4 regions of the Aquitalea sp. FG25 genome follow, and region 2 is predicted to be linked to each of the others. Evidence: predicted binding sites of a transcription regulator. Region 2 holds the regulator's gene; each other region holds the start of a gene.

Evidence for each region. Region 2 encodes FNR, which switches genes on or off when oxygen is low (the NO sensors DNR and NnrR bind a similar motif). Its sites were predicted from a motif close to TTGATNNNNATCAA; they were not measured.
Region 1: the regulator FNR is predicted to act here: its motif matches at 980-993, upstream of ACODR9_RS20055 (DUF3820 family protein).
Region 3: the regulator FNR is predicted to act here: its motif matches at 1,226-1,239, upstream of pflB (formate C-acetyltransferase).
Region 4: the regulator FNR is predicted to act here: its motif matches at 884-897, upstream of ACODR9_RS17315 (4-hydroxyproline epimerase).

The regions. Positions count from the first base shown of each region.
Region 1 covers NZ_JBMDJV010000027.1:21,681-23,883, forward strand. Annotated here, with positions in the region: gene ACODR9_RS20045 (hypothetical protein) at 1-387, shown strand, start outside; gene ACODR9_RS20050 (DUF4870 family protein) at 397-735, shown strand; gene ACODR9_RS20055 (DUF3820 family protein) at 1,091-1,303, shown strand; gene ylqF (ribosome biogenesis GTPase YlqF) at 1,307-2,203, shown strand, end outside.
Region 2 covers NZ_JBMDJV010000016.1:77,907-80,109, forward strand. Annotated here, with positions in the region: gene hemN (oxygen-independent coproporphyrinogen III oxidase) at 1-763, opposite strand, end outside; gene fnr (fumarate/nitrate reduction transcriptional regulator Fnr) at 876-1,622, shown strand; gene ACODR9_RS15080 (flavodoxin family protein) at 1,564-2,203, opposite strand, start outside.
Region 3 covers NZ_JBMDJV010000002.1:184,392-186,594, reverse strand. Annotated here, with positions in the region: gene ACODR9_RS02645 (hypothetical protein) at 1-183, shown strand, start outside; gene ACODR9_RS02640 (Ivy family c-type lysozyme inhibitor) at 199-834, opposite strand; gene pflB (formate C-acetyltransferase) at 1,314-2,203, shown strand, end outside.
Region 4 covers NZ_JBMDJV010000020.1:63,570-65,772, forward strand. Annotated here, with positions in the region: gene ACODR9_RS17310 (helix-turn-helix domain-containing protein) at 15-791, opposite strand; gene ACODR9_RS17315 (4-hydroxyproline epimerase) at 1,061-1,987, shown strand; gene ACODR9_RS17320 (dihydrodipicolinate synthase family protein) at 2,047-2,203, shown strand, end outside.

The DNA of each region.
Region 1 (2,203 bases), on a different contig from region 2:
GCCTCGTTGCGCAGCAAGGCAGCGTGCTCTCCCAGCCGATTTGCCGATGAAACCGACTGGCTGGCCGCCCGCATCGCCGTGCTGGAATTAAGTCACGTCGCCATTACGCTGCCGGAACTGAGCGTGCTGGACGAAGCAAATCGCCGCCTGCGGATGCTGTCCGAGCAACTGCGCCTGCCATTGCCTGCCGCTGCCCCGGTATTGTTGACGGCACCGCAGCGCAGCGCGGGAATATTGCAGGGCTGGAGTCGTCAGCGCACAAGCGGCATGGTGGGCGTGGCGCATGGCATGCAGTCGCTGTTCATGGCATCGCGCCTGGCGGCCCAGCAGTGCCGCGACCGCTTGCAGCCCCTGTGGCAAAAAATGCAGGCACCGGCCAGCAACTGAAAGGAAGGCATGGACATCTTGACCCGTGACGATGAACGCAGGCTGAACAACCTCACCCTGCTGGTTTATGTATTGCAGGGCATCAGCCTGTTTACCGGCTTGCCCATGGTGGTGGCGGTCATCATCAATTACCTCAAGCGAGACGACTGCCGAGCTACCTTGTACGAGAGTCATTTCAACTGGCAGATCCGCACCTTCTGGTTCTGTCTGCTGGGTACCGTACTGGGCTATGCCCTGCTATGGATACTGGTCGGCTTCGCCATTCTCGGTCTCACTTGGCTGTGGTGTCTGTACCGGGTGTTGCGCGGCGTGCTGGCCCTGAATGATGGCAAGCCCTTGCCGATCTAGCCGGTAAAAAAAGAAGGGCAACCAGAGCCGGCTGCCCAAAGAGGCCTTGAGCGCGAAGGCAGGCCAAAGCCTGCATCCATGAGCACCGTGTGCTGACACGGTTTGTGCGCCAAAGAACCTACGTCGCTATCACAAAACTGACTTCGTATTGCGGCCTTGGTCTGTACAGACCGGAAGCCCGTGACGAATGGCCATCATGCTAGCCTGTCCTCCCTTGTTTCTGACAGAAAAATGACAACGGCACTTGTCGTAGGTCAAATCAGGCGGTCGCACAATAAAAGTCCGACAAAACAAGGCTGTGGCGTAAAATGGCCGCCTTTGGCACAATGCGCAACCTTCAGTCCGGTGTGAAAGCATGCAACAAGAAGATCTGCAGCGTCTGGTGACAACCGTAATGCCCTTTGGCAAACACCAGGGCGTGCTGATTTGTGATTTGCCGGGCAATTATCTCAATTGGTTTGCCCGGGAGGGTTTCCCCAAGGGGGAGATCGGTCGTCTGCTGCAATTGATGCAGGAGATTGACCACAATGGACTGAGTTATTTACTGGACCCGTTAAGAAAGCGTTAAAGCATGGCAATTCAATGGTTTCCCGGCCACATGAACAAGGCGCGCAAAGATGTGATGGAGCGCCTGAAAGACATCGATGTGGTCATCGAAATGCTGGATGCACGCTTGCCGGCGTCCAGCGCCAATCCGATGCTGGCGCGCATGGCCAAGGGCAAGCCGCGCCTGATGATCCTCAACAAGCAAGACCTGGCCGACCCCGCCATCACCAGCCAGTGGCTGGAATGGTATCGCGCCAAAAAGCAGACCCAGGCCATCGGCCTGGATGCCGGTGAGCGCGCGCCGTCGCAAAAGCTGGTGGCAGCCTGCCGCGAACTGGCGCCCAACCGTGGCGGGCTGGATAAGCCGCTGCGGGTACTGATTTGCGGTATTCCCAATGTGGGCAAGTCCACGCTGATCAACAGCATGAGCAGCCGCAAGATTGCCAAGACCGGCAATATGCCTGGGGTAACCAAGAACGAGCAGCGCATCATCCTGGACGATGATGTTGAGCTCTACGATACGCCCGGCATGCTGTGGCCCAAGATCGAAGTGGAGGAGGGTGGCTATAATCTGGCCGCCAGCGGTGCCGTTGGCCGCAATGCCATGGACGAGGAAGAAGTCTCGCTGGAACTGCTCAAATATCTGCTGCAGCACTATGTGCCGGAACTGACCGCACGCTACAAGCTGGATGAGGTTGACGGCCTGCAGGACTGGCAGGTGCTGGAAATGATTGGCCGCAAGCGTGGTGCCATGCTGGGCGGCGGTCGCGTCAATATTCAAAAAGCGGCTGAAATCGTGCTCACCGATTTTCGCGATGGCAATACCGGCCGCATCACCCTGGAACGTCCGCAGGAATGGGTGGTGTGGGAAAAACGCGCCAAAGAACTGGCAGCCCAGAAAGCCGCCGCGCGCGAAGCCATG
Region 2 (2,203 bases):
GGGCATAGTTGTACAGCGCCAGACGATCCGGACCAATGGCAATCACCTTGTCCAGCGTGCGTTTGAGCGATTCACGGGTTTGCAGTGGCAGGCCGTAGATCAGGTCCACGCTGACCGATTTGAAACCGGCCTCGCGAGCGGCATCGATTACCGCTACCGTTTCCTCTTCGCTCTGCACCCGGTTAACCGCCTGCTGCACCTGCGGATCAAAGTCCTGAATGCCCACACTCATGCGGTTGAAACCCAGGCGCGCCAGATGATGCACGGTTTCGCGACCGACCTTGCGCGGGTCGATCTCAATGGAATATTCTCCCTCCGGCAAAAAATCGAAGTGCGCGCGCAGCATGGCCATCAACCGGTCCAGCTGCTCGTCGGACAGGAAGGTGGGGGTGCCGCCACCAAAGTGCAGCTGAATGAGTTTTTCCCGGCAGCCAAGCGCGGCGGCAACCAGCTTGATCTCTTTTTCCAGATAGTCGAGATAGCGGTCGGCGCGGGTTTTATCCTTGGTGATGATTTTGTTACAGCCGCAGTAGTAACAAACCGTGTTACAGAACGGTATGTGAACGTACAATGATATTGCGTTCTGATGCATGCCAAGGTGGCGTTGCTTCAGCCAGTGTTTATAGTCCTTCTCGCCAAACGCCGGGGTAAACCGGTCTGCGGTCGGGTAAGAAGTGTATCTTGGGCCTGAGCCATCAAGACGTTCGATCAACTCTCGGTCGAACTCACAGTGGGTAGGCGAAAACGGATGGGTGGTGTGCATGTCGTCGGGTATTGATAGTCAAACGTCAGGTGGACTGGTAAATTTGCGGAAAACGTGTGAATTCCGCTTTGACAAGGGTCAAGCTTCTTTACAGGGTTGTACAAAACACTCGATGTCAGACCAAAACCAACACACTCTGCACGCACTGAAGGTGTCCTGCTCCAACTGCAGCCTGCGCGAACTCTGCCTGCCCATCGGGCTGAACCGCGACGAAATGACGCAGCTGGATGCCGTGATCCGTCAGAGCCGCCGCCTTAAGCGCGGCGAGTACCTGTTTCGCAGCGGCGAGACATTCAAATCGCTGTTTGCCGTGCGCACTGGTTTCTTCAAGACCAGCGTCGCCAGCCAGGATGGCCGCGAGCAGGTAACCGGCTTTTTGATGTCAGGCGAACTCATGGGCCTGGACGGTATTTCCTCCAATGTCCACGGTTGCGATGCGATCGCGCTGGAAGACAGCGAAGTATGCGAACTGCCATTTGGCCGCATGGAAAGCCTGGGCCGTGACATCCCCAGCCTGCAGCATCACTTTTTCCGCTTGATGAGCCGCGAAATCGTGCGTGACCAGAACGTCATGCTGCTCTTGGGCAACATGAAGGCAGAGGAACGTCTGGCTGCCTTCTTGCTGAACCTGTCCCAGCGCCTGTCCACCCGTGGCTTTGCTGCCAATGACTTCATCCTGCGGATGAGCCGTGAAGAAATCGGCAGCTTCCTGGGCCTCAAGCTGGAAACCGTCGGCCGTACCCTGTCGAAATTCCAGCAGCAAGGTTGGCTGAGCGTGGACCACAAGCACATCCAGCTGATCAAGGCAGATGCACTGAAAGACCTGATTTCCGGCTGCACCCACGCCAACGGCGTGTAAGCAGGCAGTGCATTCCAGGGGCGATGGCTGCGGCAAGCGGCGCATCGCCCTTTTTGCATCTTGCCTCTTCGGGCAAGAACCGACCATTCACCGGAAGACCTACACCTTTTGGCGACAGTGTGCTGACCGCACCTACCAGCGTGCCAATCAGCATGCCGGCAGCCAGGTATTCCCCCTGCTGCTCCGCCGCCGCCACATGCTCTGCCGTGATTTCGCCGCAGGCCAGCACCGGCGGTAATACCTCTTTCCAGCCATAGCCGGTGGCAATGCGGCGCATGGACTGAATTGCTCCCTGCCCATCCGTCCCCGCCGACACCAGCATCAAGTAGGGCAAGCCCGCAGTAAGCTCCTGTGCCGGGTAAAAGGTGCGGTCGAAAAAATCCTTCATTTTGCCCGCCATATAGCCAAAATTTTCCGGCGTTGCCAGCACGATGCCATCGGCACTCAGCAAGTCATCCAGCGTGGCCTCTTGTGCCGGCATGCTGCGCAGCTGCAACACTGCCGACAGCGTAAGCAAGGGCCGACACAAGGCCTCAACCAGCTGCAGGGTGTGGCCAGTCTGGCTGGCATGCACAATCAGC
Region 3 (2,203 bases), on a different contig from region 2:
TTTGCACAGGTTCTGTTGCTGCAGGATGTGCTGGCTGGCAGCGGTGGTGTGCTTGCGCTGCTGTTCAGCTATGGGCGCAGTGTCCGGCGCGAGGAAAGCCAGAGGCTGCAGTGGCTGGGTGAGGCCTATCGTCAGTACATGCAGCGCACTGGCCGGCTGTGGCCGCGTGGCCTGGCCCGCTAACCGTGGGCCAGGCATTCAGGGCTGGGGGCTGATATTGCCCAGCATGGTGTTGATTTCCGCCGGACGGTACAGGGCCGGGCCGCTGCGATACACGGTAAGCCGGCCTTGTTCGATCAGCCCCACTTCCAGTTGTCGGCTGGGCGGGTCCAGCAGCAAGTAGGCCATTTCTCTGCCGCCTTCATGCGGCTTGTTGCCGCTGACAAATAGCAGCTGGTCCCGGCTTAGTGGGCCGCTGACCTGCATGTTTTGCTGGAAAACGGCAAATTTGCTCCCCAGCAGCTGCCGTAGCGCCTCTGCCACCGCACCTGTCTGGTACAGGCCGATTTCAGCCGGATAGCTCCCCACCTTGTTTTCCAGCGCCTGCCATGATTTCTCACTGCCGATTTTGGATGCCGGTTTCAGGATGGCGATGGCGCTGCCCAAGGCCGGGTTGTTGGTTGCCAAGGTTTCAAGCTGCTGCTTTGCCTCGGTAGCCACATCGCTTGCCTGCAGGCGCAGCTTGGCAAGTGGGGCGCTACTGTCTTGCAAGCGCTGGTGGGCCACCCCGATGGCGGCAGAAGCAAGCTGTTGTGCCTGCTCGCTTTGTTGCGGACTGCAGGCGGACAGTAGGCAGAGCGCTGCCATGGGCAGGATTTTTTTCTGGATGTTCATGAATACTCCTGATGATTGCAGTCATGGCAGAGCCACGGGATGCGGTTGGAGTTCCCCTCGTTTTATTGTAATAATGCTACGTTAATTCTTGTTTTTCTCTGTAATCAACATTCACTATGAAAAATAGCGATGTTTGAAAACGAACATCCATGCGCATTGCCGGTGTGCCCATGGTATTGTCGGTCGGCTGCTTCGGGTGTGGTGCTGATGGCAGCGGGCGATATTGTCGTATCGTGTGGCCCGCTGTGATTCTGTGCATGGTTTTTATGTATTTTGCTGCTATGGTATTGATTATTGGTAGCTAATTTGAAGTGTGCCTGCGCGCGCTGCCAGAATGCAGTGTGGTCGATGTGCACAGTCGCGCAGTCATGCACCCCGGTGCGGGTGGAGTTTGATCTGCATCAAGCTGTTATTTTCGATATCGAATGTAGTATTGTTTCCATAGAGAACAATTTCGGGCTTCAACTCAGGAGGTAGTCATGGAATCGATTGCTCAGCAAGCCGTACAAGCTGATCCTTGGCGGAATTTTGCTGCCGGTGACTGGCAGACCCGTGTCGATGTACGTCAGTTCATTCAGCGCAATTACCAACCCTATGCCGGCGATGCCAGTTTTCTTGCCGCTGCCACCGAACGCACGCAGGCCTTGTGGGCTGCGCTGGGCGAATTGCTCAAGCAGGAGCGGGCAAAGGGTGTGCTGGATGTATCGGCTGACCGGGCGACTTCCATTACTGCCCACGACGCCGGTTATATTGACCCGCAGCTGGAGTTGATTGTCGGCTTGCAAACCGATGCCCCGCTCAAGCGCGCCATCATGCCTAATGGTGGCCTGCGCATGGTCGAAGCCGGTTTGGCCGCCTATGGCTTTACTTTGGACCCGGTGATCAAGGAAGTCTGGAGCAAATACCGCAAGAGCCATAACCAGGGCGTGTTCGATACCTATACCCCGGAAATCCTGGCTGCGCGTAAATCCGGCATCATCACCGGTCTGCCCGATGCCTATGGCCGTGGTCGCATCATTGGCGACTACCGCCGTGTTGCACTCTATGGCACGGATTTCCTGCGCAAGGAGCGTCAGCAAGCCTTCCATGAGCTGGATGATGCGGTGTTCACCGAAGACGTCATGCGTCAGCGCGAAGAGCTGTCCGAACAATTCCGCGCGTTGGATGAGTTGCGCGAAATGGCGGCCAAGTATGGCTATGACATCAGCCGTCCGGCAGTGAACGCCCGCGAAGCGGTGCAATGGACCTACTTTGCCTACCTGGCAGCAGTGAAGGAGCAAAACGGCGCCGCCATGTCGCTGGGCCGCATTGCCACCTTCCTTGACATCTATATCGAGCGTGATCTGGCTGCTGGTGTGCTGACCGAAGC
Region 4 (2,203 bases), on a different contig from region 2:
GCGGCTGGCCGGGCTCAGCCCTGCGCCGTGGCCTGGCGGTACTGGCGCGGGCTAAAGCCGGTGAGTGCCTTGAACTGGCGGCTGAAGGCGCTGTGGTCGGTATAGCCGCATTGCAGTGCGACATCGGTGATGGCCATGTCGGTGTGCAGCAGGCGATGGGCATGTTCCAGCCTGGCCTTGTGAATCATCTGGCGTGGGGTCAGGTGAAACACTTTCTTGCAGTAGCGTTCCAGCTGGGCGGCGGATACACCGGCAATCCGGGTCAGCTCTGCCATGCTGATGGGGTGGTTGAAGTGCTTGCGAATGAAATCATCCACCGCGACCAGTCGTTTGTAGGCGGGGTGGGTGTTGCTGGCGGACTGTAAGTCCAGCGAAATGCCGATCAGGCCGATGATGTCGCCTGCCGCCCCATGCAGCGGCCATTTGGAAGTCAGGCACCAGCCGGGCTCCCGGCTTTTGAACAGGTGTAGCTCCAGCTGGTTTTCCAGTACCAGTCCGTCCTCCAGCACCTGCATGTCCTGCTCGGTATAGCCCGGCCCCAGCTGGGCCGGAAACACGTCGGCGCTGGTTTTGCCCAGCAGCGGTTGCAGGCTTTTCAGCCCGCAGCGCTCCACCAGCGTCCGGTTGGCACTCAGGTAACGTGCCTGCCGGTCCTTGATGAAGATGGCCGCATTGGGGATCAGATCCAGCACCGGCAGCAGCGGAGCCACCCCGGCCAGCAGGGCCTCGATGGTTGCCGGACGTATTGCCTCCTGCCATTGCGCGATGCTTGCCACCATGTCGCTCGTCATCGTCTTCTCCTTTGCCTTGCTGTCACGGGCCTGGCGGTGTGGTGATTTTTATTCCGATCACAACAATTGTGCCGATTTCGTCATTGTCCTTGATGATAACCATCAAGATTCCTGCCGACAATAAAGCCATTCTATGCAGGTGCCGATGCAGATGAAGCTGGCGCGAAGATGCAATCGAATCAAGGCCCTGCGCGGTATTTCTGTGTGGGCTGGCGATGGGTGCATCCGCGTGCAGCGGTGATTCGCGGCTTTACGGAATGGACAGGCGAATGAAACAGATACACATCATCGATTCCCACACCGGGGGCGAACCCACCCGGCTGGTGATGAGCGGTTTTCCCGATCTTGGCGGCGGCAGCATGGCCGCACAGCGCGAGGTATTGCGCCAGCAGCATGATCAGTGGCGCAGGGCCTGTTTGCTGGAACCGCGTGGCAGCGAGGTGCTGGTGGGCGCGCTGTATTGCCCGCCGGTGTCGCCGGACGCCACTTGCGGGGTGATCTTCTTCAATAACACCGGTTATCTGGGCATGTGCGGCCACGGCACCATCGGCCTGATTGCCTCGCTGCATTACCAGGGCCTGATTGCGCCGGGCGTGCACAAGATCGACACCCCGGTGGGGCCGGTCAGCGCCACCTTGCATGCGGATGGCGCGGTGACGCTGGGTAATGTGCCAGCGTATCGCCATCGCCAACAGGTGGCGGTGGATGTGCCCGGCTACGGCGTGTTTCACGGTGACATTGCCTGGGGCGGCAACTGGTTCTTTCTGGTGTCCGAACATGGCATGGCGCTGGAAATGGCCAATGTGGAAGCGCTGACCGATTTCACCTGGACCATGCTCAAGGCGCTGGAAGCGCAGGGCATTACCGGGGCTGATGGCGCGCTGATCGACCATGTGGAGCTGTTTGCCGACGATGCCAGCGCCGACAGCCGCAATTTTGTGATGTGCCCCGGCAAGGCTTACGACCGCTCACCTTGCGGCACCGGCACCAGCGCCAAGCTGGCCTGCCTGGCTGCCGACGGCAAGCTGGCCGAAGGTGAGCGCTGGGTACAGGCCGGCATCACCGGCAGCCAGTTCATCGGCCACTACCAGCGTGAGGGTGACTTCATCCGCCCCTTCATTACCGGCCGCGCCTACGTCACTGCCAGCAGCACGCTGTTGATTGACCCGCAAGACCCTTTTGCCTGGGGCATCTGAACCCCGCGTTATAGCGACATCCCCCACACACATACAGACAAGCTGCAAGGAGCAAAACAATGAGCGACAACATTTTCACCGGCTGCATCCCGGCCCTGATGACCCCGTGTACCGCCGAGCGCAAGCCGGATTTTGACGCCCTGGTAGCCAAGGGCCGCGAGCTGATTGCCACCGGCATGAGCGCCGTGGTGTATTGCGGCTCGATGGGCGACTGGC